Regions from separate parts of the Salipiger abyssi genome, predicted to be linked through region 1. Evidence: riboswitches for the same ligand, from Rfam matches in the RefSeq annotation. Region 1 holds a riboswitch; each other region holds the start of a gene.
The links. Region 1 has a riboswitch for cobalamin ahead of bluB (5,6-dimethylbenzimidazole synthase). Riboswitches for the same ligand answer to the same signal wherever they lie in the genome.

Region 1 (7,112 bases):
GCCAGGCGGCGCGAGATATGGACGGGGTGGTTGCGGTGCTGACGCATGCCGAAATTGCCGGCCTGTACCAGCCCTGGCGTGCGGGCAATACGCTGCTGCCTGAGATGAAGGCGCCGGAGCAGCATGCATTGCCGCCGGCGCGTGTGAACTATGTCGGCGAGCCGGTGGCGATGGTGGTTGCCACCAGTCGCGCCCTTGCCGAAGACGCGGCAGAGCAGGTCTTCGCCGACATCGACCCGCTTGACGCCGTCGCGGATATCGAGACCGCGCTCGCCCCGGATGCGCCATTGATCCACGAAGATTGCGGCAGCAATCTTTGCGTCATCCTGACCTCGGGCAATGGCGACTATGGCACGCCTTTCAAAGACGCGGATCTGGTGATCGAGGACACGGTGGACTTCGGCCGTCATACCGCCTGTCCGCTTGAGACGCGCTCAATGCTCGCGGAATACGACCCCAGCAGCGAGGTGCTGACCCTGCGCATCTCGCACCAGTGCCCGCATCAGTTGCAGGCGGAACTGGCGAAGATCCTCGGGCTTGGCCAGCATCGGCTGCGGGTGATTTCCGAAGATGTCGGCGGCGCCTATGGGCTCAAACAGCAGCTCTATCAGGAGGACGTTCTGGTCTGCCTTGCCGCGATACAAACCGGTCGCCCGGTGCGCTTTGTCGCCGACCGGCTGGAATCGTTCGCCAGCGACAATCATGCGCGCGAACATCGCGTGTCGGCCCGCATCGCGGTGACGAAGGATGGCCGGATCACGGGGTTCGAACTGGACGACCTCTTCCCCATCGGGGCTTATCCACAATACCCGCGCACATCGCTGGGCGAGGGCAATCATGTACTGCGCATGTCGGCGGCGGGCTATGACATTGCCGATTTCCGCTCGCGGCTAAGGCTGCTGTTCCAGAACAAGGCGTTGATCGGACATTACCGCTCGGTCGGGCACCCGGTCGCCTGCGCAATCACCGAGCATATGGTCGATCGCGCGGCAGCGGCGCTGGGGCTTGCCCCCGAAACGATCCGGCTGCGGAACTTTCTTTCCGATGACAGCTACCCGCGCAAGACGCCGACCGGCGTGCATCTGCACTACCTGTCGCAGCATGCCTGCCTCGACCGCCTGCTTGCGGATATGGATATCACTGCGCTGCGGAGCGAGCAGGCGGAGCTGCGAAAGCAGGGCATTTACCGCGGCATCGGCATCGCCAGTTTCGTTGAGCTGACCGGAACCGGCAACGGCTTTTACGGTCCCGGTGGCATCGACGTGAGCGGCCAGGACGGCTGTACGCTCAAGATGGAGCCTTCGGGCCACGTGCGCTGCATGCCAAGCGTCACCGATCAGGGGCAGGGCACCGATACCGGCATCGCGCAGATCGTCGCGTCGGTGCTGGGTGTGGAGGTGGCGGATATCCGCGTGCTGAGCGGCGACAGCGAGATCACGCCGCATGGCGGCGGGGCCTGGGCCTCTCGCGGGATATCCACCGGGGGTGAGGCCGCCTGGCAGGCCGCGCAAACCTTGCGGGAGCAACTGCTCATGGTTGCGGGCCACCTGCATCAGCGCGACCCGGAAACGCTGGACCTGAGCAAAGGCCATGTCGTCGATGCGGCAGGCGCACAGATTTCGACGACAGCCGAGGTCGCCCACATCTGCTACTTCCGCCACGATCTGCTGCCCGATGACATGCCAACCGAACTGATGGTCACCCGACACTCGGTTCCCAGGGTGCAACTGTTTCAGGCCACCAATGGCATCCAGGCCGCTTACGTCGAGGTCGACACCGACACCGGGTTCACCCGGCTGCTGGGGCATTGGGTGGCGCATGATGGCGGTACACTCATCAATCCCAAGCTGGTCGAGGAACAAATCCGCGGCGGTGTGGTGCAGGGGCTGGGCGCAGCCCTGCTGGAAGAGATCCGCTACGATGAGGACGGGCAGCTGCTGACCGCGACAATGGCGGATTACCTGGTGCCGATGGCCTCCGATGTGCCGGATATCCAGGTCTCGCATGTGACCTCTGGCACCGCCGAGGGCGTGCTCGGGGCCAAGGGCGTGGGGGAGGCCGGCGTTGCGGGGGCATCCGGAGCGGTCCTGAATGCGGTGAACGATGCGCTTGGGCCTTTGGGAGCGACGGTTCGACGGCTGCCGATTGCGCCGCGCACCGTGCTTGCTGCGCTCGGGGGCGCGGCGCCATTGACGGCTGCGAAGACGTCGGGGAGTGGCAGGTGAATAAGACCGTTGTTCTGATCGCGACCGGAGGCACCATTGCGTCTACGGAGGACGCCGCGGAGGGGGCCGTTAATGCGAACCTGTCCGGTCACGATTTGCTCGCCCGCCTGCACAGCAGACCGGAGGGCATTTCGGTTCGGGAGGAGGCATTTGGCGCCCTGGGCAGCTATGCGCTCGATCTCGGTATGGCCCATCGCCTGTGCCGACGCATTGCCGCGATACTTGAAAACCCGGAAGTGGTTGGCGTCGTGGTCACCCACGGCACAGACACCATGGAAGAGAGCGCCTATCTCTCCGACATTCTCGTGACGTCCGAAAAGCCGGTCGTTTTCACCGGTGCACAGAGACATGCAGGTGAACCGGACACCGACGGCCCGAGAAACATCGCCGATGCCATTCGCTGTGCGGCAAGCGATGCCCTGCGTGGCATCGGCACCGTTGTGCTGTTCGAAGGCGATATCCATGCGGCCCGCGAGGTGAGCAAGACCCACACGTCGCGCGTCGATGCGTTCCGGTCGGCCGGGCTCGGCAAGCTGGGGGAGGTCGATGGCGGTGAGGTCTATCTCTATCGCCGCCCGACCCAGCGGGTACATGTTGCCACAAAACGGCTGGAAAGCCGCGTCGAGCTGATGCTGCTGGGTCTTGGGAGCTCTCCCGAATATCTTGATTTCTGTCTTCAGAGCGGGGTCAAGGCCGTGGTCCTCGCCGCTTTCGGCCGTGGAAATGCGCCCCGCGGCTTTGCAGATGCGGTGCGCCGGCTGAGCACGCACAATATCCCCGTCATCGTGGCGTCGCGCTGTCCCGAAGGGCGCACGTTGCCGGTATACGGGCGAGATTCGGGCGGCTGTTCCCTCGCCGCTGCGGGCGCATATTTCTCCGGGAGCCTGTCGCCCATCAAGGCACGCCTGCTGATGAGCGCTCTTCTGGGGGCTGGCCTGACGGCAGCCGAGTTGACTGCAAAAATTCGCGGAGCAGGGGCAAGCTAGGTGTCTTATCCTGGATGCGTGTCAGGGCGGCCCCCGTTGGGCTGCGACGCGCGATGTCGTTGCATAGCGGCTGACATGAGATGTGGTTTCGCAAGAGGTTGTTCGCAGCGGCGTCCCGGGGGGAGGCCTTTGAGCGCGAAGTGTCGTCTTGATCGGTCGAATAGCGGACCAGATCGGTGTCGCGTGCATTCGATGACGGGTGTGCAAAGGCCGCAGGCCCCTTCGGTCAGAAGGGGCTGGATGGAGTTTTCTGCCTGGCTCTTGGTCTCGTTTGTGCCGGGGCGCATGTGGCGTGGCGGATCGCGTCAACGCTTGCCTGCGGCTACGTTGCGGGCCAGCCGTTTTCATGAATCACGCTTTCGAGTTCCAGCCTCTTGCGCCAGCCGCGGGCTTCGAGCTCCGGCGTCGTGTAGAGTTCATCGACATATCCGGCACAAAGGTAAGCAACGATTTCAACGTGATCCGGGATGCCCAGCAGGCCGCGAAGATCCTCCGGTCGAAAGATCGAAACCCAGCCGATCCCCACGCCTTCCGCACGGGCGGCCAGCCAGAGGTTCTGGACGGCGCAGACCGTCGAATAGAGATCCATGTCGCTGTTATGGGTCCGGCCCAGTACGACCTTCCCGCCACGGGTCCGGTCGCAGGTCACGCAGATGTTTAGCGGAGAGGTCAGGATGCCTTCGAGCTTCAGCGACCGGTAAAGCGCCTTGCGGTCTCCGTCGAACAGTTCTTCCGCCTCGGCATTGGCGCGGAGAAAGGCGGCATGCACGCAGGCGCGCAGCTCCGGGTCGCGGATCAGCAGGAAATCCCATGGCTGCATGAAGCCGACCGACGGCGCGGCATGCGCGGCCGCGAGAATGCGCCAAAGGGCGTCGGGATCGACCGGATCGGGCCGGAACTCGTTCCGAACGTCGCGGCGGGCATTGATGATATCGTAAAGCGCCTGACGTTCCTGTTCGTCAAACCGGCGGGCGGGCTGCGGAAGCACAGTTCTGGCGGACGGATCGGGGGGCATATCGGGCCTCGCATATTTCAAAGCGCCACGGGCTCCACCCCGAGGCGCAATGACACCAGGCCGGTCTTCTGGCTCCGGATCCTCTCGTCCTGGCGCCTTCCCGGGCGTTGCCCAGTGGCTTCTGCCAAACGATCCCCGATACAGCGGCGGGCCCGCGCCGGATTTGCACCGGCTTCCCGATTCTCCCCCAAGGGGGCACCTGATGATGTCCTTATCTCGCGACTGTGCGCGGCACGCAAACGGACATTCAATCTCGAACGGTATGCAGATAGCTCGGGGCCGGGTGTGGCAGCGCCCGGTGCTCAGCGCGACTGACCACTATCGGTCGGAAAGAGCGGCGATGCCGCACCCTGAAACCATACCGACCGCCGCAGAGCGATCAGTCAGCTTCGAGCCCACTTACGACCTTGGTTCCGCCAAGTGGATGGCCCCGACGCTCAGCCGTGCTCTGACCTGCGTGGCAATCGGTCGTGAACTCTCTTGTGGCAGGCGCATGTCGATAACCACAAAGGCCGGTGCTGACCCTGTTTGTGAAAAACGGCACGGCCGAGCCGTGCCGTAAATCAGCCCTGTTCGGCCACCCTTGGAAGCCGGATTCAGGTGCGCAGCGCGCGCCTAGAGTTGATCCCCGGTCTCTTTCGATACCCGGGATTTCAGCAGTGTGAACAGCGGGGTCTGGGACAGGAGGATCACGATGCAGACCAGCAGCAGCGTCAGCGACAGCGGGCTGGTCAAGATGCCCGCGAAGAAGGCGCCGAGGTCTTCGCGCTCGGAGATGATCGCCCGGCGCCAGTTGTCGTCGAGCAGCCGCGACAGGATCACACCCAGGATCACCGGCCCCAGCGGATAGCCGTAATGCCGCATGAAATAACCGAAGACGCCAAAGCCCAGCATCCAGTAGACATCTGTGACCGAGTTGTTGACCGCATAGGCGCCCACCACCGACAGCAGCATGATGAGCGGGATCAGCACCGCGCGCGGCATCTCGACGATCTTGGTGAAGAGTTTGATGCCGGTCAGGCCGCAGATCAGGATAAAGACATTGGCGGTCAGCAGCGCGCCGACGATGAACCAGAACATCTGCGGTTGATCGACCATGAGCATCGGGCCGGGGTTCAGCCCGTGGATGAAAAGCGCCCCGATCATGATCGCGGTCACCGCGTCGCCGGGGATGCCCAGCGTCATCATCGGCACGAAGGCCCCGCCCACCGCGGCATTGTTCGCCGTCTCGGGCGCCACCAGCCCTTCCATGGCACCGGTGCCGAAGGGGCGTGTCGGCTTTTTCGTCACGCGCTTGGCGTGGTCGTAGGCCATGAGCGCCGCGATGTCGCCGCCGGTGCCGGGTAGGGCGCCGATGATGACGCCGATCGACGAGGTTTGCAGCGACAGCGGCAGATATTTCCGCACGGTGGACCAGGACGGTATGATGCGGTCGATCTTCTGACGCATCGCGTCGGCGCCGACATGGTGGAGTTGCAGCAGCGCTTCGGAGATGCCGAACATGCCGATCATCACCGCGATGAAGGAGATGCCGCCCTCCATGATCTGAAAATCGAAGGTGAAGCGTTCGGCAAAGGTCAGCGGGTCGCGGCCCACCGCGCCGATGGCGATGCCGAGCGCGCCGGCGAAGATGCCCTTGAGCAGGCTGCCGGCGGAAAGCGAGCCCACCAGCAGGATGCCCAGCACCGCGAGCAGCATGTAGTCACGCGGCTGGAAGGTCAGCGCGAACTCGGCGACAAAGGGCGCCGCCAGCGCCAGAACGGCAATCCCCACGAGCCCGCCGAAGAAGGACATGACGGTGGTGACGCCGATGGCCTCGCCGGCCTCGCCGCGCTGTGCCATGGGATAGCCGTCCATGGCCGTGGCGATGGCCGAGGGCGCGCCGGGAATGTTCAGCAAGATCGCCGTGCGCGAGCCGCCATAGACGCCGCCCATGTAGATGCCGACCATCAGCGAGATCGCCGGGTAGACATCCCAGGAAAAGGTGAAAGAGATCAGGATCGACACCGCCATGGTGACCGACAGGCCAGGGATCGCGCCGATATAGACACCGAGGAAGGTGCCCAGCCCCACCAGAAGAAAAAGCTGCGGCTGCGTGAAGACGGTGAGAAGTGCGAGCAGGGTATCCATCATTGCGCCCCCCATTCGGTGCCGATGTTGCGGATGAATTGCAGCAGTTCGGCCTCCGGCACGATGCCGGCGGGCATCAGCACGGTGAAGACGATCCGGAAGACCACCCAGATCAGCAGCAGACTGCCGAGCGAGACCGCCAGGGTGAAGCCCCAGCCGCGGCCCGAGAGATACTTGATCGCCAGGACCAGAAAGAGCGCGGCGGTCGGCAGGAAGCCCAGGGGCACCAGCAGCAGACCGAAACAGACCAGCAGCCCGCCGAAGAGGATCACCTTGAACGGCAGGATGTCGCGCGTCAGGCTCTCCGTCGACACTTTCGGCAGCCGCGCGGTGCGTAGCACGACGAACAGCGCCGAGACCGCCATTGCCGCCGTGGTCGCCATGGGGACGGCCCCCGCCGAGGACAGCGCCTCGAAGCCGGCAATGCCGTAGGCCTCCCACAGCAGGTAGAGGCTCGCCGCGAGCAGGAACAGCGCAAAGGCCAGCTCTCCGGGCCGCCGCTCTGCCTCATAGCCGCCGGGCGTGGCGTCGGATGTGCCGTCATGGTGATCGGCGTCACCGCGGTAGTCGATTTTCATGGGGACCTCCTCTGGCAGAGCCTTCGCTGGGGGCGGCGCTCCGTTCCGCCGCCGGCAGCGCCGGCCGGTGCCGGAACGGCGCCCGCACCGGGGCGCCGTTCGGCCTTCTTATCATATCGTTTCCCGGTTCATGCGCCGCGGCTCAGGGGCGCGGAATGTCGAACTCTTCGGGCGATTT
Region 2 (7,112 bases), 1.9 Mb from region 1:
TCTACGACAGCACGCTGCGCATCGCCGAGCGGCTGGCGCCGCGCCCGAAGCTGCGCGTGATACCGGGGATCACCGCCTTGCAGGCGCTGACGGCGGCGCATGCGATCCCCTTCAACACGGTAAACGGCGCGGTGACGGTCACCACGGGCCGCCGCCTGCGCGATGAAGGCTGGCCCGAGGGCGCCGAGACGGTGGTCGTGATGCTGGACGGCGCCTGTTCGTTTCAGGCGCTCGACCCTGACGGGCTGCATATCTGGTGGGGCGCCTATCTCGGCATGGCGGAGCAGCTTCTGGAGAGCGGTCCGCTGGCGCAGGTCGCGGAGCGGATCGTGGCGCGCCGCGCCGAGGCACGGGCGCGGCATGGCTGGATCATGGACACCTATCTGCTGCGGCGGGGCTAAAGGAGCGATGCCTCAAGCGCAACAGAAGCCGGGCCCGGCGGCGGCCCGTGGGATGCCGCACAGAGCATAGAATCCCTTGATTTATCCCGACCAGATCCGAAGGACCTCTCAGCGATGCGCAAACGTCACCCAAGCGGCAGCCCGCACGGACGGGCCGCCGCTGGGCCCGGCGGCCTTCGGCCTTGATTCCGGGCCAAAGGCTCGGGGATTGAGCCAGCCATGTGCGGATCGACCGCATCACCCTGATCGACCACCTCACCCAGCCACCGGCACCAGCCGCCCGTCGCGCAGATCCAGCGCCCCGGGCGCGAGCTTTGCGCGGAAGGCCGGGTCGTGGCTGACCAGCAGGATCGCCTGCGGCAGCCCGCGCAGGATCTCCAGCAGCCGCGCCTCGTTGGTCTGGTCGAGCGCATTGGTCGGCTCGTCGAGCAGCAGCACCTCGGGCTCCATCGCCAGCACCGTGGCCAGCGTCACCAGCCGCTTCTCCCCGCCCGAAAGCTTGTGCGTGATCCGGTCGCGCAGATGCATGAGGTCCAGCTCGCCCAGCACCCGGTCGACGATCTCCAGCGCCTCGGCCCGCGACTTGCCGAGGTTCAGCGGACCGAACGCCACGTCCTCGGCGACGGTGGGGCAGAAGAGCTGGTCATCGGCATCCTGAAACACCAGCCCGACGCGGCGGCGCACCTCGTGGAAATCCGCCTCCTGCACGCGCGGCGTGCCAAACACCGTGACCAGCCCGCGATCCGGACGCTGAAGCCCGAGGATCATCCGCAGGAGCGTCGATTTCCCCGCCCCGTTGGGGCCGGTGAGCGACAGGCGCTGCCCGGCTTCCAGCCGCAGCGAGGCGCCGCTCAGCACCGGGTCACGGCCGGGATAGGCGAAATGCAGATCGTCGAGCGCAATCAGGGCCATGTCAGATCCACCGCGAAAAGGCCGAGGCAGACGCCCAGAAGCGCCGCCCCGAAGAGATGGTCCCGGCGGCTCAGCGCGAACTCCTGCAACAGCAGGATGCGCCCGGAAAAGCCCCGGCATTTCATCGCACCGAGGATGCGCTCGGAGCGTTCGATGGCCCGCACCAGCATCATGCCCACGAGATAGCCAAAGCTGCGATAGCTGTGCCAGTTGGTGCCGGGCCGGAAACCGCGCACCTTCATCGCGGCGCGCAGCCGCAGGTATTCCTCGCGCAGCACCTCGATATAGCGGATGGTGAACATCAACAGATGCACCAGCGTCTCCGGGCAGCGCATCCGATAGAGCGCATGACCCAGCGTCACCGGCTCCATCGTGCCGACCAGCGTCATCACCGCGAGGATCACCGCATTGGCGGTCAGCGCGATCTCCACCGCCTGGATCAGCCCCTGCCAGCTCGCGGTGAGGCCCCAAAGCGTGAAGAACGGATCGCCCGGCACGGTGAAGGGCAAAAGCGCCAGCATGAAGAAGATAAAGCCGTCCATCATCGCCATGCGGCGCAGGGTCGGCCCCACCGGCAGGCGCGAGACGCGCAGGAAGACCAGCGAGACGCACAGCGCGGCGATGAGCGCCGGCAGGCCCGACAGCGCCACCACGGTCACGCCGAAGAGGCAGGCGGCGGCGATGCGCGCGCGCGGATCCAGCCTGCCGACCGGGCCGGGGTCGAAACGCACCCCGGTCCCGGCGAGGGTTTTTTCACGCTGTGTCAGCGCGTGCCCCACGGCCTAGCCCGCCAGCTTGCGGCGCGCCGCGATGTAGAACCCCAGACCGAAGAGCCCGGCGATATAGCCGAGCCCGCCAAGGATGGTCTGGAAATCGTTATGCTCGCGATAGGCGGCGATCTCGCGCCGCAGCGGGCGGACCTCGGCGCGCACCGCCTCGGCGATCACCTGACGCTCCTCGCCGGTGAGCGCGGCGACGGTCACGCCGCCACCGGTCGCGGCGGGCGCCGGCGCGGCGGCGGTTTCCTCGGCCTCGAGCGCGGTCTCCCCCAGGATCGCGGCAACCTCGGCGGCGGGCATGGTGACCTCGGCCACATGCCCCGCCCCCAGATCGGCGCGGAACGTATGCGCCACCGGTTGCTCCGGCACGAAGGTAAAGAACCCGTCCGCGTCGGTCACCGCCTCGCCCAGCGACGCGCCCTCCGGCCCGAAGACCGAGACGGTCGTATCCGCTGCCATATCGCCGTTGGAAAAGCCGATCTCGCCCTCGATGGCGCTGCCCGAGGGAAACACCCCGGCGATGACCTTATGCGCCAGCGCCGGCACCGGTGCGGCAAGGCAGAGGGTCAGCAAAAGCACGATCCGTTTCATGCCCGCGCCCCTTTCAGCGAGGTGAAGAGCTCCGGCTTGACCTTGCGCGCCAGCAGCACGGCAAAGCCCGTCAGCAGCCCCTCGATGGCCATGACCGGAATATGCGCGAAGAAGACGAGTTTCGCGGCGGGCAGGAATTCGTCGCCCGAAAGCGCCAGCGCGAGCCCGACCATCACCGTCGTCGCGGCGATGGCGAAGGCGCCGCCGATCCCCGCCCAGACCGCACCGGCGAGCGGCGTGCCGGAGGCGGCAAGGCGGCCAAAGAGCATCCAGGCCAGCACGGCGGGTAGCGCGATGTTGAGCGTATTGACCCCCAGCACCGTCAGCCCGCCGAAGCCGAAGAACACCGCCTGCAACAGCAGCCCGACGAAGAGCGCCGGAAAGGCGGCCCAGCCGAGGACGATCCCGGCCAGACCGTTGAGGATGAGATGCACCGAGGACGGGCCGATCGGCACATGCACCAGCGAGGCGACGAAGAAGCTCGCCGAGAGCACGCCCGCCGCCGGAATACGCTCCAGCGGCAGCGCGCGCAGGCCCAGCGCGATGCCCCCGGCGGCGGCAACGGCCCCGCCGATCACCACCGGGTTCGAAAGGGCGCCGTCCACGATATGCATGGCGCTTACTCCAGATCCCAGGCGCGGATCCAGATCACCGCGTCCTGGCTGAGCTCCTTGCCCTCATGCTCGGTCGCCGGGCCCGAGCCGAGCGCGGCAAAGCCCCAGTAGCCGGCTTCCGGAATGCCGAAGGTGAAATAGCCGTTGGCGTCCGACACCGCGACCACCGCGCCGCCCGGCGGCGGCGAGACCGCCGGATCGGTGGAGGCGGCGCTGTCCATGTCGGGCTCGGCGGCCATGTATTCGATCTCGATCTCGACGCCCGCAACCGGTTCGCCCTCTGCCAGAACCTGGCCGGTGAAGGTCGAGCCGGCGAGCACGTTATAGGGTTTGTTCAGCGGCAGGATCTCGGTCGGCAGGCCGGCGGGCTGCATCCAGTCGGTGGGCAGTTCACTGCGGTTGAGGAAGGCCTTGGTGATCTGCTGGATATAGATATCCTCGGATTCCTCGTAATAGGGCACCGGCACCGTCACCAGCACGTAATCGCCCGAGCGCTTGACCGGCACCGAGCCGAGAAAGGCCGCGCCCTCGTTCTCGCCACCCGTAAAGCGCACCGGCTCCAGCGTCTCCTTGAGGTCGGTGCGTTCGCCGTTATGGATCATGAAGAACTCTTCCGGCATCTCCAGATCCATCACATGGCCATTGTCGAACGGGTGCCAGAAGATCAGCTTGACCGGCACGTCGCCGGGGCGCTCGATCATCGTGTCGGTGGTGTATTCCAGAAGGAAATGGGCATTGGCCATCGCCGGCAGGGCAATGGCGGCCGCCGCCGCGAGCAGGGTCTTTTTCATAAGGGTCGTCGTCCTTGTCCATCTGCGCCACACCCGGCGCAATCCTGTGCTGGACAACGGGAGCCATCGGACCAATGCGCGACGGGGCAATGTCCGGCGCACAAGGCCAGACGCGCACCCCGGCGTCCGGTGGAAGCGCCCCTTCCAAGGGCGCCTGTCCGGCAGGTCTCCTGGCTCGCGGGTCTATGCTCTGGCTGGCCTTCCCGGATCGCTCCAGTGGCGTGATCAGCCTCGCTCGCCGCTTACAGTTGCGGGGGCAGCTACAGATTTGGACGCGAAACGCGCCGCACTGTATTCCCTCTTTCCTCCGGGGGGCAAACCCCGGAACCGGACATGCCACATGCATGCCAGAAAAGCGCGGGCCGGGTCAATCGCCATATGCGGCGCCCCTGCCCTGCCGCGGAATCGCCAGAGGCTCTGCCGGTTTGCGCGGCAGAGCCGGCGGGAAAGCCCCCGCCCACGGGCGAGCGATGAAAGATCAGAGCTCGCGCAGATAGGCCCAGGAGACCCAGCCCTTCAGGCTCCGCGCGCGGTCGAGCGAGACCTCGCACCAGCGGGTGCCGCCGGTCTGGGTGCATTCATGGACGCGCAGCACCGTGCCGTTCGGCAGGCCGACATAGACGTCGAAGCCGGTGCCGGGGCCGCCGCGCAGCTTCAGCATGTCGCCCTCCGCCACCCCATAGACCTCGTACCGGTCGCGCCAGCCCGCCGCCGCGGGGCCCGCGCAGAATACCGCTGCCAGCACGCCGGTTGCCAGCGCCTTGAAGACGAGTGCGCGCATGTTCTCTCCTGCTTCTTGTGCTTTCTGCCTCGCCCGCAAGTCTACCGCGTCCGGGCGCCAAAAGGAACGCCCGGATGCAGCGTCGTTCAGGTCGTGAAAGCGGAGGCACGCTCGTCCCGCGCCATGGCGCGCATGAGCCCCTCGGCCAGCGCCGGGCGCAGCCGGGCCGAGAGCAGCTCGCCATGCAGGCAGGGCAGAGACAGGGTTTCGAGCCGCGCGGCAAAGGGGTGCCAGAGCTCCGGGCGCAGCGCCGTGCCGGCGTGATCGCGCGCCGCGCGCACATGCAGGAGCGTACCGCCGAAACGCGCCTCGCGATGGCCGCGCACCAGCCGGTTGGTCTGCTGCACCGAGCGGATGACCCCGTCGAGCGCGCGCTCTGGCAGTTGCGCCAGCGGCTCGCCCCGCGCCCGCAGGAAGCCGAGGATCGCGGCGCGGTCGGTAAGCTCGGGATGCGCCTCAGGGTCGTGCCCGGCGATGGCGAGCAGCGCCCGTAGCGCCGCGTCGGGGCCGGGCTCCGGCTCGTTGCGCCAGCATTCGGACGGGTAGGAATCGAGCAGCGCCACCATGCCGCAGACCCGCCCCTGCCGCTCCAGATGACAGGCGGCGGCCTGCGCGATGAGCCCGCCCAGCGACCAGCCCGCCAGATGCAGCGGTCCCTCGGGCGCCAGCTCGGCGATGCGCGCGGCATAGGCCCGCGCCAGCGCGTCGAGCGTGGCCGGATCGGGCGCTGCGGCATCGAGCAGCGGCGATTGCAGCGCGATCAGCGGGCGGTCCTCCAGCGCGGCGGCCAGGCCGCGATAGCACCAGCCGATGCCGCCCGCCGGATGGATGGCAAAGAGCGGCGGGCGGCTGCCCCGCGACAGGCGCAGCACCGGGCCGAGCCCGTCATCGCCGGGGGCATCTTCGGCAATGCGCCGCGCCAGATCCGCCAGCACCGGCGTTTCGAAGATCGCCGCCAGCCCCGGCGCGCGCCCGGTCTCCTCCTCGATCCGCAGGGTCAGGCGCACGGCACGCAGCGAGTCGCCGCCCGCGAGAAAGAAATCGGTCTCCGGCCCGATGGCCGTGGCCGCGCCCAGCAGCTCGGCATAGAGCCGCGCCAGCAGCGCCTCGGTGCCCGGCGCAAGCGGGCGCCCGGCGGCCTGCGCGCGCGGCTCGGGCAGCGCGCCGCGATCCAGCTTGCCGTTGGGGGTGAGCGGCAGCGCCTCCAGCGGCACGATGGCGGCGGGGATCATCGCGGCGGGCAGCCGCGCCGCCAGCGCCGCACCGAGCGCCTCGGTTCCGTCACGCGGCACCACCCAGGCGATCAGCCGTGCGCCGTCAGCGCCCTCGCGCGCCATCACCACCGCCTGGCGCAGCAGCCCGGTATCCAGCAGCGCCGCCTCGACCTCGCCGGTCTCGATGCGAACGCCACGGATCTTCACCTGCCCGTCGGCGCGGCCCTCGAAGGTGATCGTGCCATCCGCCGCCGCGCGCACGATATCGCCGGTGTCGTACATCCGCCCGCCCGGCACGAAGGGATCGGGCAGAAAGCGCTCTGCCGTCAGTTCCGGCTGGCCGAGATAGCCGTCGGCGAGCTGCCGCCCGGTGAGAAACAGCCGCCCGGCCACCCCGTCGGGCACCGGCCTCTGCCACGCGTCGAGCACATAGCAGCCGGTATTCCAGACCGGCCGGCCGATGGGCACGCTGGCGCCCTCCTCCTCACCGCTCGCCTCGTGAAAGGTGACATCGACCGCCGCTTCGGTGGGTCCATAGAGATTGTGCAGCCGGATCCGCATGCGCTCGAGACAGCGCCGCGCCAGCGCCACCGGCAGCGCCTCGCCGCTGGCAAAGACGTGGCGGATGGCGAGGCCCCGCGCCTCCGGCGTGTCGGCGAAGAGCGCCAGCATCGAGGGCACGAAATGCACCGCCGTCACGCCATGCTCGCGGATCAACCCGGCGATGGCACGCGGGTCGCGATGCGCGCCCGGCGGCGCGATGACCAGCGCCGCGCCGGAGATCAGCGGCAGGAAGAATTCCCAGACCGAGACATCGAAAGTGGCAGGCGTCTTTTGCAGGATCCGGTCCCGCGCGCCGATGCCGTATTGCGCCCGCATCCAGAGCAGCCGGTTGACGATGGCCCGATGCGGCACGCTGACCCCCTTGGGTCGCCCGGTCGAGCCGGAGGTGAAGAGCACATAGGCCGGATCTTCGGGCGCCGCGCCATCCGGGGCCGCGCCCTCTGCCGGCCAGTCGTCGGGGGGCAG
Region 3 (7,112 bases), 2.0 Mb from region 1:
GCATGGCGGCGCATCCTCCCCGGCGCTGCGCGGGTGGAGAGGGCGCGGGTGCGTATTTGGAAAGAGAAGACCCCCGGGGGCGCGCCGCAAGGGGCTTTCATCTTTCCGCAAATACTCCCGCCGGAGGCGTCCGGCGCTGGCCGCTCGTCCCGGCGCCGGGGTCGGGGCGCGCCGGGCGGTCATTGCTTGTCTCGCGGCGCGGTGAAGAGCCGTGTGGCGAGGTCTTCGAAATCATGGGCGAGCGCATCTGTGACGCTGTCGAACCAGCTCAGCGCCATGGCCGCTGGGATCGCCACGCCCATGCCGGCCGCGGTGGTCAGCAGCGCCTCCCAGATGCCGCCCGCCAGCGCCGCCGGATCGGCCTGGGCGCCGGCCTCCTGCAAGGCCTGGAAGGCGCCGATCATGCCGAGCACCGTGCCCAGAAGGCCGATCAGCGGCGCGATCATCACCACCAGATCGAGCGCGCGCAGGCCCGAACGCGCCTCGGTCAGCAGGGCGCGCGCGATGCGGGAGGCCTCTTCGCGGGCGGGCTCTTCCGGATAGGCGATGAGCGCGGCCATGGCGGCGGAGAGGAAGCGCGCGCGCAGCCCGCCGCGCTGGCGCAGCAGATCCTGCGCCGCCTCGCGCGCGCCCTCGCGCCAGAGCGTCACCGCGCGCTCGGCGCGGTCGCGGCGCCAGGCGCCGCTGCGCGACAGCCGCCAGAGCTTCCACAGGATCAGCGCCAGCGTCGCCACTGACAAGGCGAATATCACCCAGAGCGCCGGGCCGCCACGGTCGAGGAACTCGGTGATCCGGGTCATATGGGCGCTCCCTTCGGGGTCATGGCAGCACGCCAAGCGGTTGCAGCAGCGGGCCGTGCTCGGTTTGCAGCATATGCGCGCGCAGGTGAAAGACCTCCGCGAGAGTGTCTTCGGTCAGCACCTCCAGCGGCGGGCCGTCGGCGGCGAGCCTGCCGCGGTCGAGCAGCAGCAGCCGGGTGCAGTGGCGCGCCGCCAGCGTCAGGTCGTGCAGCGAGGTCAGCACCGCGTGGCCTTCCTGCGCGAGCCCCTCGAAGATGCGCAGCGTGGCGATCTGGGCTGCCGGGTCGAGCCCGGCGATGGGTTCGTCGGCCAGCAGCAGCGGCGCCTCCTGCGCCAGCGCGCGGGCGATCAGCACGCGGGCCTGCTCGCCGCCCGAAAGCTCGGTGGCCTTGCGCTTGCGGAAGCCCTCCAGCCCCATGCGGGCGAGCGCGGCCTCCACCGCATCGGCGCGCAGCGCCCCGGCGCGGCTGTCATGCGGCAGGCGGCCGAGCGCCACCAGCGTCTCCACGCTGACCGGCCAGGCGATCTCGCGCGCCTGCGGCAGCCAGGCGGCGGCACGGGCGCGCTCGCGGGCGGGCAGGGACGAGAGCGAGGAGGTGCCGCCATGTGGCATGAGGCCAAGGGCGGCGCGCATCAGCGTGGTCTTGCCGGCGCCGTTGGGGCCGATGAGGCCGACGCATTCGCCGGGGCCGATCGAAAGCGTGACGCCATCCACCACCGGGCATTGCCCGCGCGTGACGGTGAGCGCGTCGAGGGTCAGCAGGCTCATAACCCCCTCCGCGTCTTGTAGATCAGGTGCAGGAAGAGCGGCGCGCCGATCAGCGCCATGACAACGCCGAGCTTGAGGTCGCGCTCGGGCAGGATCAGCCGCACGGCGATGTCGGCGGCCAGCAGCATCGCCGCGCCGCCGAGCGCCGAGGCCCAGAGCAGCCGCGAGGGCCGGGCGCCGCAGAGCGGGCGCAGCAGATGCGGCACCACGAGTCCGACAAAGCCCACGGCGCCGGCCACGGCGGTGGCGGCACCGACGGCGGCGGCGGTGCCGAAGAGCAGCCGCAGCCGCAGCGAGGTGAGCGAGATGCCGAGCGCCTGTGCGCCGTCCTCGCCCAGCGTCAGCGCGTCGAGCCCGCGCCCCAGCGTCAGCAGCGCGGCACCGCCGAGGGCGATCAGCGGCGCGGCCAGTGTCAGGTGAGTGAGTGAGCGGTCGGCGACCGAGCCCATCATCCAGAACACGATTTCATAGGTGGCATAGGGGTTTGACGACAGGTTCAGCACCAGCGAGGTCAGTGCACCGGCCAGCGCCGAGACCGCGATGCCCGCGAGGATCAGCACCAGCGAGCCGCCGCGCGGCCCCGCCAGCAGCAGGATCAGCGCCACCGCCGCCAGCGCGAAGAGCAGCGCCATCAGCGGCAACGCCAGCGCAAACGCCGCCGCCAGCCCGGTTTGCAGCGCCAGCACCGCGCCGAGCGCCGCCGAGCCGGAGACGCCGATCAGCCCCGGCTCGGCCAGCGGGTTGCGCAGATAGCCCTGCATCGCGGCGCCCGAAAGCCCCAGCGCGGCGCCCACCAGCGCCGCCAAGGCGCTGCGCGGCAGGCGGATTTCCTGCATCACCATGACATGCAGCGGATCGCCGAGGCCCACGAGCCCGCCCAGCACCGCGCGGGGCGGCAGCGCGGCATATCCCAGCCCCAGCGAGGTGAAGAACAGCGCCAGCACCAGCGCGGCGAGCGGCAGGGCGAGCCTCATTGCGCCGCCTCCCAGTCGTGGCGCAGATCGCGCATCGCCGCCACCGCATCGAGCAGCGCCGGCGTGCCGCAGATCCAGTTCGGGCTGTCCACCACCTGATGCAGCGCGCCGGTAGCCTGAAGCGCGGGGTGTTGCAGCAGCGAGGTCGCCTGCGCCGGGCTGTCATAGGGGCGGCTGACGAGGATCAGGTCGGGCTCGGCCAGCAGCAGCCCTTCGAGCGGCAGACGCCCGCGTGTCGCCATGCCTTTTTCATCGGCGAGATTGGCCATGCCGGCGGCGTTGAGGATATCGCCGGTCAGGGTCTGGGCGCCGGCGGTCTCGTTGAAGGGCATGTAATAGGCCACGCGGGGTTTGCGCGTTGGCGTTTCGCGCAGCGCCGCGAGCCGGGCGTCGAAACCGGCCAGAACCTCGGCGGCGCGGGCCTCGCGGCCCAGCAGCGCGCCCATGCGCAGGATGTTCTGCCGCGCGTCCTCGAGCGAGCGGGCGGGGGAGAAGCGTTCGACCCTGTAGCCCAGCTTTTCCAGCATCTGCGTGGCGGCGCGGGCGGTGTAGCTGCCGGCGATCACCAGATCGGGATGCAGCAGCACCACCTCTTCGGCGCTGGCGGTATTGGCGGGCAGCGCCTGCGCCTCTTCGGCCATGGCCGAACTGCGCGGATCCTGGGCAAGCCGCGAGACCGAGACGAGCTGCCCCGGCGCGCCGATCAGCAGCGCAAGCTGATCGGTGCAGACATTGAGCGAGACGACGCGGCCCGGAGCCGCGCCGGCAGCGACCGCCGCCAGACACAGGGCGGCAGCCAGCGCTATGCGCCTAGAAGCTCGCACGGACCCCGAAATACCAGGCACGGTCGGACTGTCCGTAGCCCGGCGCGGTCTGGTAATCCTCGTCGAAGAGGTTCTCGACCCGCAGATAGGCCTGGGCGGTGTCGGTGACGTCATAGGTGAAGGAGGAATTCACCAGCCCGTAATCGTCGAGCCCTTCGCGGTCGGCCTCGTAAAGGCCGTTTACCGAGATGCGGGCGCGGTCGGTGATATCCGCGCTCAGCCCCAGCGCAAAGACATGCTCGGGCACCGAGGCCTGCCAGCCGGAGCTGTCCAGCGACACCGACGAAAAGCTGTCGGTCCAGGTATAGCTGCCGTCGAGCGTCAGGCCCGGGCGCAGCTCATAGGCCCCGGCCAGTTCGATGCCGCGGCGGGTGCTGGTTCCGTCCGCCTGCACATAGGCGTAGCTCGTATAGGAGTAGTCGATGATGTCTTCGGCTTCGATCCAGAACGCGGTGGCGCTCAGCCAGGCGGTATCGCCAAAGCGCTTCTCGACGCCGAGGTCGAAGCTGACCGAGGTCTCCGGGTCGAGCCCGGCATTGCCGGAATAGGCATCGTAGAGCTCGTAGTTGGAGGGTGCGCGATAGCCGGTCGCGAGGTTGGCGCGCAGGCTCAGGTCGGGCCGGGCGCGCCAGACGCCGGAGAGCCGCCCGGTGGTGTGGCCGCCGAATTCCGAGTGATCGTCGTGGCGCAGCGCAAAGCTCAGGTCGATATTCTCGCTCGGCGTGAAGGTGAACTCGGAAAACAGCGAGGTCACCGTGGTCTCCTGATCCTGCGAGCTGCCATAGGGGCCGAAACTCGATGCGCCGGCGATCTTGTCCTCATAGGTCTCGATGCTGCGCTCGGCTCCGACCACCGCGCGGGTGGTGGCACCAAGATCGAAGCCCGCCTGATAGCGGTAGGTCTGGCGCGTGCCCTCGTATTCGAAGCGGAACGGGTAGGGCGTGCCCGTATAGGGCGGCGTGTCGGGCGCAGAGCTGTCGAGCGAGGTGCCGTGCAGGGCGCGGTCGCTCCGGAACCAGGTGGCCGAGATCTCGTGATCGACGCCGCCGGTGGCAAAGGCGAGGGCGGCGCGCAGGCCGGTCTTTTCGCTGTCGACAACATCGTCGGGCGAGCCGTCGAAGACCCGGCCGCTGCTGTTTTCGTCGTAATCGTATTTCGCTTCTTCGTAGAAGCCCGAAAGGCTCAGCTCGGCGGCACCGCCGCCCAGATCGTAATGGCCCGAAAAGCTCAGGCGCCGCGCCTCGTAGCCGTCCTCTTCGTCGTTCTTGTCGTTGGGGTTGGCGGTGCCGTAATTCAGCCCGTCCTCATCCGCCGCGGAAAACCCGTCGGTCGAGACATAGGACAGCGTCACGGCGGTCTCGTGCCCCTCACCGCGATTGTAGAGTGTCGCGGCGCTGCGCAGCGTGTCGTGGCTGCCGTATTCGGCGAAGACATCGGCGCTGAGCCCGTCGCGGCTTGCGCGTTTGGTGGTGATATTGACCACGCCGCCGATCGCCTCGGAACCGAACAGCGCCGATTGCGAGCCGCGCAGGATCTCGATCTGGCTGATATCGCCGGCGGTGAGCCCGCCGAAATCATAGGCCACCTGGGTGGCCGCCGGATCCGACACGTCGATGCCGTCGATGCGCACGGCGATGTTCTGCTGCGACACGCCGCGGATGGTGATCCCGGCATTGGTGCCGAGCGGCCCGTTCGAGCGGATCGAGACGCCGGGCTGGCGGGCGAGGATGTCGATGACCCGGGTGTCGCCGTCGCGCTCCAGATCTTCCTCGGTCAGCACATCCACGCTGACGCCGGTCTGGAGCGGGGTGGTGGCCTCGTAGCCCACATAGATGGTGATCGGCGGCAGTTCATAGGCTGCATTGTCCTGCGCGTGCAGCGGGAGGCTGCCGAGCGCCAGCGCAGAGACGGATCCGAGGATCTTCTTCATGGACGGCGGTCCTTTCCTTGTCGGCCCCTGGGCGGGGCTATGCGGTGATGCTCGCTGGAAAGGCTGGCCCCTCGCGCGAACGGTGCGTCATGTCACCACGAACGGAAGGACCGTTCCCAAGGCGCGCCCCGCGCATGGGGAGGGTGATCACCCTGGCAGGTCTCCTGACTTGCGGGTCACAGCGCCGGTCGGGCCTTCCCGGGCCTGCTCGCCCAGTGGCATGATACCGATGACGCTCGCCGCTCACAGTTGCGGGGGCAGTCGCGGATTTGCACCGCGTTCCCTATTCTCCGGACATCTGGCCCGGAACCAAGGCGCATATCGCATACTTTGCCGGGCGCTATCGCGCAAGGGCCGTGTTGGGCCGCAACACACATCGCGAGCGCGGACAACAGGGCGGAGCCGCTCAAGCTCGACGCCGATGTTTTCTGCGGGCGCCGATGTAGACGGGGGGCCTAGTTCGTGGCGATCAACGCAACGATGACTGATCGAACGCATCGGTAACGACGAGCGGGCGCCGTGTTCCAAGGGGCTCGGGTAGCCGCAAAACACATCGATACAGGGTTTTATTAATGGTGCCCGGGGGCGGAATCGAACCACCGACACGAGGATTTTCAATCCACTGCTCTACCCCTGAGCTACCCGGGCACGGGAGAAGGGCAGCGCCCTTCGGGTGCAGGGGGGATAGCCGAGCGCCGCGCCGGTGTCCAGAGGGTTTTCGACGAAAAAACCGTATCATGCCGAGCTTTGCGCGATCCGGCTTTTCTCCGTCCCGGGGGCAGGGTAGATCTGACCCTATGGCGCGCTCCTTTCTCTCCCTTTCCGCTCTGCTCGACCACGGGTTCGACACCGTGATCGACGTGCGCAGCCCGGCGGAATTCGCCGAGGATCACGTGCCCGGCGCCATCAACCTGCCGGTGCTCGACAATGAGGAACGCGCCCGCGTCGGTACGATCTACAAGCAGGAGAGCCCGTTTCTCGCCCGCAAGCTCGGTGCCGCGCTGGTGTTCCGCAATGCCGCCGCCCATATCGAGGGGCCGCTGGCGCATCACGAGGGCGGCTGGCGACCGCTGGTCTATTGCTGGCGCGGCGGGCAGCGCTCGGGCTCCTTCGCATGGATGCTGCAACAGATCGGCTGGCGTGCCGAGGCGGTGGAGGGCGGCTATCGCACATACAGACGGCTGGTGACGGGGGCGCTTTACGACAGCCCGCTGCCGTATCGGCTGATCCAGCTCGGCGGCTATACCGGCACCGCCAAGACCGCGCTGTTGCCGCGTCTGGCGGCGCGCGGGGTGCAGGTGGTCGATCTGGAGGGGCTGGCGCGGCATCGCGGCTCGTTGCTGGGCGAGATGCCGGGCGGGCAGCCGAGCCAGAAGGGCTTCGAGACCGGGCTGGCGCAGGCGCTGAGCGCGCTCGATCCGGCGCGCCCGGTGCTGGTGGAGGCGGAGAGCAGCAAGATCGGGCAGATCCTGCTGCCGCCCTCGCTCTGGGAGGCGATGAAACAGGCGCCCTGGATCGAGGTCACGGCACCTCTGGACGCGCGGGCGGCGTATCTCGATGCCGCCTATGACGACATCCTCTCGGACGGGGCGCGACTGAAGCAGATGCTCGACCCGCTGCGCTTTCATCGCGGCCATGCGCTGGTGGATCGCTGGGGCGCGCTGATCGACGCGGGCGAGCGGCGGGCGCTGTGTCGCTCGCTGGCCGAGGATCACTACGACCCGGCCTATGAGAAATCCAGGACGGTCTTCGCGCCGCGCGTGCTGGACCGGTTCGGGACGCCGGCGCTGGACGAGGCGGCGCTCGATACGCTGG
Region 4 (7,112 bases), 1.9 Mb from region 1:
GAACCTATCTGATCCGTCGCATCGGCTGATGAGGCAAGAGCAGTAAAAGGACGCAACAAATGCGCCACCCTATCCTTGTGATCCTCTGCGCCGCAGGGGTCGTTACCCTTTCCGCCTGTGAAAAGACGATAGACAAGGACGCGGTCGACCGCGAATTCGCTGGTGTGAACGCCATCGACGGCACCGGCCTGAACGACGTCATGCTCAAGGCGGCAGACCCCACGGAAGCCGCCGCCTATTTCCAGCGCGCCAACAAGATCGACCCGGGCCGGATCGACCTGATGCGCGGGCTGGCGCAGTCTCTGGTCCGTGCCAAGCGCAGTCAGGAAGCCACCATCGCCTGGGGCCGCGTCGTGGATCACGAGGACGCCACCAACGAGGACCGCGTGGCGCTGGCCGATGCGCTGATCCGCAACAACGACTGGGAAAAGGCCGAGCAGGTCCTGACCTCCATCCCGCCGACACACGAGACCTATCAGCGCTACCGGCTTGAGGCGATGATCGCCGACAGCCACAAGGACTGGAAGAAGGCCGACAGCTTTTACGAAACCGCCGTGGGGCTCACCACCCGTCCCGCGCCGGTGCTCAACAACTGGGGCTATTCCAAGCTGAGCCGTGGCGAGTACGCCAGCGCCGAAAAGATGTTCTACGACACGCTGCGCCACGACCCGTCCATGTTCACCGCCAAGAACAACCTGGTTCTGGCGCGCGGCGCCCAGGGCAACTACACCCTTCCGGTGATGCAAATGACCCAGATCGAGCGCGCCGAGCTGCTGCACACCCTCGGCCTGTCCGCGATCAAGCGCGGCGATGTCGAGATCGGCAAGGGGCTGCTGCGCGATGCGATCGAAACCCATCCGCAGCACTTCGACGCGGCATCGACGGCGCTGGCAGCGCTGGAAACCAGTATCTCCAACTGATCCGATGCTGTCGATTTCCGCCGCCTCCGCGATCTGGTTTGCCCCTTTCGTGATTCCGATCTGTCTCTATGTCTGCTTTACCGACATGCGCGAGCTGCGGATCACCAACCAGGCCAACCTGGCGCTGTTCGTGATCTTTGTCGCGGTCGGGCTGATCGCCCTGCCCTTCGACGCCTATCTCTGGCGCTATACGCATTTCGCCGCGGTTCTGGTTGCCGGCATCGCGCTCAATGCCGGGGGGGTGATGGGCGCGGGCGATGCAAAATTCGCCGCCGCCGCCGCGCCGCTGGTGCATGTCGGCGATCTGCGCTTTCTGATGGCGCTCTTCGCGGTGACGCTGCTGGCCGCCTTTCTCAGCCATCGCATTGCGAAATGGTCGGGGCTGCAACGGCTCGCGCCCGAATGGAAAAGCTGGTCGAGCGGCAAGCGCTTTCCCATGGGCCTCGCGCTTGGCGGCACGCTGGCGCTCTATCTGATCCTGGGGATCTTCTACGGAAGCTGAGGATTTCGGCGCGGGCCGTCACAGGCCGCTGCATTTCCCAAGCCCGGCCCATCTCTTGCCACAAAGCTGTTGTTTCTTCGGCGGCAACAGATCCGAACAGGGCCTTGCAGAGATGAATATGGAACCCAGCGCCGTCATGGCGCCGCCGCCGCCGAAACGCCTGGACGAGATGAACCTCTCGCCGATCTTCATGCGTGACATCATGCTGAAGACCATCTTCCGCAAGAACGCCAACACGGTCACCGATCTGTCCAAGGCGGTCTGTCTGCCGATGGGCATCACGCAGGAGCTGATCGACCTGGGGCGCTCGCAGGGGCTGCTCGAGGCGATGGGCACGCTCAGCGCCAATGCCGGCAACGAGATGAGCTATCAGCTTACCGATTCCGGCAAGGCGCGCGCGCTCGACGCGCTGTCGCAGTCGGAATATTTCGGCCCGATGCCGGTGCCGCTCGATCTCTATGCCGAGCAGGTCAAGCGCCAGTCGATCCGCAATATCCAGATCACCCGCGACCAGCTGCTCGGCGCCATGGGCCATCTGGTGCTGCCCGAACATCTGATCTCGCATCTCGGCCCCGCCGTCGGCGCCGGGCGCTCGATCCTGATGTACGGCCCTCCGGGCAATGGCAAATCCTCGATTTCCAATGGCATCCGCGACGCCATCGGCGACAAGATCTACGTGCCGCGCGCCATCGAATATTCCGGTCAGGTGATCTCGGTCTACGACCCGATCGTGCATTCCGCCGCCGAAACCGCCGAGGACGACCCCACACGCCTGCGCCGCAACAACCGGTTCGACACGCGCTATGTGCTCTGCGAGCGCCCCACCGTGATCACCGGCGGCGAGCTGTCGCTCGACATGCTGGATCTGGTCTATAACCCCACCGCACGGACCTATCAGGCGCCGCTTCAGCTCAAGGCCACGGGCGGCATCTTCATCGTCGACGACCTGGGGCGTCAGGCGGAACCGCCGCAAAAGCTGGTGAACCGCTGGATCGTGCCGCTGGAGGAAAACAAGGATATCCTCGCGCTGCAATCGGGCGAGAAATTCGAGGTGCCCTTCGACACGCTTGTGATCTTCTCGACCAACTTCCACCCCAACGAGATCTTCGACAAGGCGGCGCTGCGGAGGATCTTCTTCAAGATCAAGATCGACGGCCCGAACCAGGAGGATTTCCTCAAGATCTTCGCGCTGGTCGCCCGCAAACGCAAAATGCAGCTCGACGAGGCATCGCTGGTGCACCTGCTCAAGACGAAATATCCCTCGATCGACAATGTCTACGCCAACTACCAGCCGCTGTTCCTGATCGACCAGATGATCTCGGTCTGCGACTTCGAAGGCCTGCCCTACAAGATGACGCCCGAGCTGGTGGATCGCGCCTGGGCGAACATGTTCGTGCGCGACGAGACGATCGTGAAATAACGCGGCGCCGGCGCTGCCGCGCCGCGCGCCCCTGTTCACTGGATCGACAGGTCGAGCTCGTATGCCACGGTCTTGCCGGCGTCCTGGTCATTGCCCATGAGATAGACGCGAATGGTGTAAGTGCCCTTCTCGGGCAATTCGACCGTCGTCGCGTTGCCGTTGATCGAGCTGTTATAAATCGCCACGTTGTCGCTGCCGGGCGGCAGGATGTTGAAATAGGCCGAGCCGGAACTGTCGAGCTCGACGAACATCTCCTGCCCCTGCCCGGCGCCCAGCCTGTAATCGTGGTAATCGTGCCCCGTCACCTCGCCGCCGACATGCGTGCCGTACTGCCCTTTCGGGAAATGCACATCGCTGACCATCTGCGCCGCCGCCAGCGCCGGCCATGCCGTAACCAGCGCCATGCCGAGCGCCAAAGACCTGATATTGCGTTTCATCCTGTCTCCTCCCCTTCCGTTTCGGAAGCCGATCATACCCCGTTTCGGCGCCGTCACGAACGAAAATCATCGGCACGTATCGGGACGAGCAGCACCTCTGGCGACTGGCGGCGTTTTGGCGCGGAAACCCGCATTTTTCCGCTTGACGGTTCGCCCCCGCTATCATACCCACCGCTCCACGGTTTGGCGGAGTAGCTCAGTTGGTTAGAGCAGCGGAATCATAATCCGCGTGTCGGGGGTTCAAGTCCCTCCTCCGCTACCATTTCCCCCCCGAAAATCTTTGTTCGCGAGCTTCGCAAGTCGCGCTGTCCGGCGCCAAGTCGGTCAAATCGCCTTTTGCGGACGCGATCACGCTTGCCCGATGCCCGTGCTCGCGCCGACACCCGGATGCCGCAACCATGCCGCAGGTGTCCACAGACCCCACCGGCTTGACAATGCGGCGCAATCGGGCGCAACTGCCGGCACGCTGGTGCCTGTGAGAACAGGTGAAAAGGGAATGTGCCAGCCCGGGCAACCGGGTCAAGCACAGCCGCCCCCGCGACCGTGACCGGAGAGGTCGCCCAAAGCCACTGGCATCGTGCCGGGAAGGATGGGCAACCGCAGGAGAGGCCGAAAGGCGCTCTGAAATCCGCAAGCCGGGAGACCTGCCAGCGTAAGACGACTTGCAACCGGACGGGGTGTTCCGGTGTCGGGAACGCTGTTCGCGAACGGACTCCTCCCGCCATCTGACCCGCGTCCCATGATACATGGGACCGAACAACATGACAGACGCGGCCCTATCGCCGCCCGCGCAGACCGAGCTGCTGGTCTGCATCAAATGCCGCCGTGGCGGCGCGGCGCCGGCGGATGCGCGCCGGCCCGGACGCCGGCTCTATGACAGGCTGAGCGACGCAACGCTGCCCGAGGGCGTCACGCTGCGCGCCGTCGACTGCATGCAGAACTGCGATCACGGTTGCAGCGTCGCCCTGCGCGGCGGCACGCGCTGGACCTATCTCTACGGCAATCTCGACGAGGGCGGCCCGCTGGAGCCGCTGCTCGACGGGCTGGAGCGCTACCACGCCACGGCTGACGGGCTGATCCCCTGGCGCCAGCGTCCGGAGCATTTCAAGCGCAACTGCATCGCCCGCATTCCCCCCGCCGTCTTTTCCGATCCGCTTCAGGAGGCCGACCAATGAGCAATCTCGCAAAACTCCCCGTCACCGTCATCACCGGCTTTCTCGGCTCGGGCAAGACCACGCTCGTGCGCGAGCTGATGCGCAACCCCGGCGGCAAGCGGCTCGCCGTGGTGGTCAACGAATTCGGCGATGTCGGCGTCGATGGCGAGATCCTCAAGAGCTGCGCCATCCCCGACTGCCCGGCGGAGAACATCATGGAACTGGCCAATGGCTGCATCTGCTGCACCGTGGCCGACGACTTCATCCCCACCATCGAGGCGCTGATGGCGCTCGACCCGCGCCCCGATCACATCCTGATCGAGACCAGCGGGCTGGCGCTGCCGAAGCCGCTGCTCAAGGCTTTCGACTGGCCCGATATCCGCTCGCGCATCACCGTGGACGGGGTGATCGCGCTGGCCGATGCCGAGGCGGTGGCGGCGGGGCGCTTTGCGCCGGATGTGGCACGGGTCGATGCCCAGCGCGCCGCCGATGACAGTCTCGACCACGAGACCCCGCTTTCGGAGGTGTTCGAGGATCAGATCTCCTGCGCCGATATCGTGCTGCTGACCAAGCCCGACCTCGCCGGCCCCGAAGGCGTGGCGCAGGCCAAGGCGGTGATCGCCGCCGAGGCGCCGCGCCCGATCCCGGTGGTCGAGGTGGCCGAGGGCGTGGTCGATCCGCGGGTGATCCTGGGGCTGGAGGCCGCCGCCGAAGACGACATGGACGCCAGGCCCAGCCATCACGACGGCGCCGCGCCCCACGACCATGACGATTTCGATTCGGTGGTGGTGGAGATCCCCGAGCTGGCCGATCCGGCGGCGCTGGTCGGCGCCATCGAAACCCTGGCGCGGGAACGCAACGTCCTGCGCGTCAAGGGTTATGCTGCGGTCGCGGGCAAGCCCATGCGGCTGCTGGTGCAGGCGGTGGGCGCGCGTGTGCGTCACCAGTACGACCGCCCCTGGGGGTCAGACGAGCCGCGCCGGGGCCAGCTTGTGGTGATCGCAGAGCATGACGATATCGACCCGGCGGCGATCTCCGCCGTGCTGGGCGCGATCTCCGAAGCGGCGGAATGACCTGAGGGCGCCGGGGGCCTCCCCCCCCGGCGCGACCGGAGCCAGCGATGCACATCCTCTTTCGCGAAAGCCACGGGCTCGAAGAAACCGAGACCCCGACCGACCTGGGCCAGAGCCCGGCGGATCTGGTGGTGCTGTCCTTCTCCGACAGCGATCTCGGCGCCTTTGCCGGCGCCTGGCATCGCGGCGGCGGGCGCGAGGGACGGCTGCCGACGCTGCGGCTGGCAAGTCTTGCGGCGCTGAAACATCCGCTCTCGGTCGACACCTATGTCGAGCAGACGCTGGAGGGCGCCAAGGGCATCCTGATCCGGCTGATCGGCGGCATGCCCTACTGGGCCTACGGGCTGCAACAGGTGCGCGCGCTGGCCGAGCGCAGGGGCATCGCGCTGGCGGTGCTGCCCGCCGACGGACGCCCCGATCCGCGCCTCGATGCGCAGTCCACCGTGCCGGTCTCGACCCTGCGGCGCCTCGCCCAGCTCTGCGATGCGGGCGGCGTGGTGGCGGCGCAGGCGGCACTGGCGCAGCTCGCGCTGGCGGCGGGGCTCTATGCCGGGCCGGTGCGCGGCGCCAAACATGTGCCCGAGGTCGGCGCCTGGCTGCCCGAACACGGGGTCTGCTGCCCGCTGCTCCTGCCCGCGCGCGCCGAAAGCGACAACGCGCCGCGCGTGCTGCTGGTCTTTTACCGCTCCTATCTCGTCGCCGACGATCTCGCGCCGCTGGAGACGCTGGCGGCGGCGTTCCGGGCGCGCGGCTATGGTGTGATGGGGCTTTTCGCGCCCTCGCTCAAATCGCCCGACGCGGCGGGCTGGCTGCGCCGGCAGGTGGCGCAGCTCGCTCCCGATGCCATCGTCAACGCCACCGCCTTTTCCGGCATCGGCAGCACGGGCAGCTCGCCGCTCGACGCCGGTGGCGTGCCGGTGTTTCAGGTGGCGCTGGCGACCTCCGACCGCAAGGCCTGGTCGGAGGCGGCGCGCGGTCTCTCGCCCGCCGATCTCGCCATGCATGTGGTGCTGCCCGAGGTCGATGGGCGGCTGAGCGGCGGCGTGATCTCCTTCAAGGAGCCCGCCCCCCGCGACCCGGATCTGCAATTCTCCCGGCAGGCGCACCGCCCCGCGCCCGAACGTGTGGCGGCGACGGTCAACCGTGTCGATGGCTGGCTGCACCTCGCCCGGACGCCGCGCCACGAGCGGCGCGTCGCGCTGATCCTGTCGACCTATCCCGGCAAGGACTGGGCGCTTGGTCACGCGGTCGGGCTCGACGCCCCGGCCTCCGCCCGCGCCATCCTGAGCGATCTCGCGACCGAGGGCTATGACGTGGCACCGGCGGAGAACGACCTGCCGCAACGCCTGCTGGCACGCGAGACGGGCTGGGATCTCGACGCCTACAAGACCGCACTCGCCACCCTGCCCGAGCCGCTGCAAAACGACCTGCACGAAACCTGGGGCGCGCCCGAGGACGATCCCGACATCACCGACGGCAGCATCCGCTTCGCCGCGATCCGGCAGGGCAAGGCGCTGGTGGCGCTGCAACCGGAGCGCGGCCTGCCCGGCGCGCGCGACGACGAGTATCACGATCTCGCCCGGACGCCGCGCCACGCCTATGTCGC

Region 2: it holds a riboswitch for cobalamin, as region 1 does, so the genes downstream of both, Ga0080574_RS07520 (DUF4198 domain-containing protein) here and bluB (5,6-dimethylbenzimidazole synthase) in region 1, are expected to answer to the same signal.
Region 3: it holds a riboswitch for cobalamin, as region 1 does, so the genes downstream of both, Ga0080574_RS05675 (TonB-dependent receptor plug domain-containing protein) here and bluB (5,6-dimethylbenzimidazole synthase) in region 1, are expected to answer to the same signal.
Region 4: it holds a riboswitch for cobalamin, as region 1 does, so the genes downstream of both, Ga0080574_RS07430 (DUF1636 family protein) here and bluB (5,6-dimethylbenzimidazole synthase) in region 1, are expected to answer to the same signal.

Annotation. Positions count from the first base shown of each region.
Region 1 covers NZ_CP015093.1:2,673,976-2,681,087, forward strand. Annotated here, with positions in the region: gene Ga0080574_RS16510 (xanthine dehydrogenase family protein molybdopterin-binding subunit) at 1-2,225, shown strand, start outside; gene Ga0080574_RS16515 (asparaginase) at 2,222-3,211, shown strand; gene bluB (5,6-dimethylbenzimidazole synthase) at 3,534-4,226, opposite strand; cobalamin riboswitch at 4,268-4,444, opposite strand; gene Ga0080574_RS16525 (tripartite tricarboxylate transporter permease) at 4,842-6,356, opposite strand; gene Ga0080574_RS16530 (tripartite tricarboxylate transporter TctB family protein) at 6,356-6,934, opposite strand; gene Ga0080574_RS16535 (Bug family tripartite tricarboxylate transporter substrate binding protein) at 7,077-7,112, opposite strand, start outside.
Region 2 covers NZ_CP015093.1:808,298-815,409, forward strand. Annotated here, with positions in the region: gene cobF (precorrin-6A synthase (deacetylating)) at 1-401, shown strand, start outside; gene Ga0080574_RS07500 (energy-coupling factor ABC transporter ATP-binding protein) at 657-1,313, opposite strand; gene cbiQ (cobalt ECF transporter T component CbiQ) at 1,304-2,092, opposite strand; gene Ga0080574_RS07510 (NikL family nickel/cobalt ECF transporter subunit) at 2,096-2,683, opposite strand; gene cbiM (cobalt transporter CbiM) at 2,680-3,297, opposite strand; gene Ga0080574_RS07520 (DUF4198 domain-containing protein) at 3,303-4,088, opposite strand; cobalamin riboswitch at 4,232-4,435, opposite strand; gene Ga0080574_RS07525 (SH3 domain-containing protein) at 4,567-4,869, opposite strand; gene Ga0080574_RS26445 (amino acid adenylation domain-containing protein) at 4,956-7,112, opposite strand, start outside.
Region 3 covers NZ_CP015093.1:415,342-422,453, reverse strand. Annotated here, with positions in the region: gene Ga0080574_RS05700 (ExbD/TolR family protein) at 1-4, opposite strand, end outside; gene Ga0080574_RS05695 (MotA/TolQ/ExbB proton channel family protein) at 180-800, opposite strand; gene Ga0080574_RS05690 (ABC transporter ATP-binding protein) at 820-1,569, opposite strand; gene Ga0080574_RS05685 (FecCD family ABC transporter permease) at 1,566-2,543, opposite strand; gene Ga0080574_RS05680 (ABC transporter substrate-binding protein) at 2,540-3,367, opposite strand; gene Ga0080574_RS05675 (TonB-dependent receptor plug domain-containing protein) at 3,354-5,297, opposite strand; cobalamin riboswitch at 5,435-5,626, opposite strand; tRNA gene Ga0080574_RS05670 (tRNA-Phe) at 5,871-5,945, opposite strand; gene mnmH (tRNA 2-selenouridine(34) synthase MnmH) at 6,095-7,112, shown strand, end outside.
Region 4 covers NZ_CP015093.1:790,713-797,824, forward strand. Annotated here, with positions in the region: gene Ga0080574_RS07400 (tetratricopeptide repeat protein) at 1-29, shown strand, start outside; gene Ga0080574_RS07405 (tetratricopeptide repeat protein) at 60-920, shown strand; gene Ga0080574_RS07410 (prepilin peptidase) at 925-1,422, shown strand; gene Ga0080574_RS07415 (DUF8689 domain-containing protein) at 1,535-2,842, shown strand; gene Ga0080574_RS07420 (hypothetical protein) at 2,878-3,279, opposite strand; tRNA gene Ga0080574_RS07425 (tRNA-Met) at 3,465-3,541, shown strand; cobalamin riboswitch at 3,730-3,945, shown strand; gene Ga0080574_RS07430 (DUF1636 family protein) at 4,041-4,454, shown strand; gene cobW (cobalamin biosynthesis protein CobW) at 4,451-5,506, shown strand; gene cobN (cobaltochelatase subunit CobN) at 5,554-7,112, shown strand, end outside.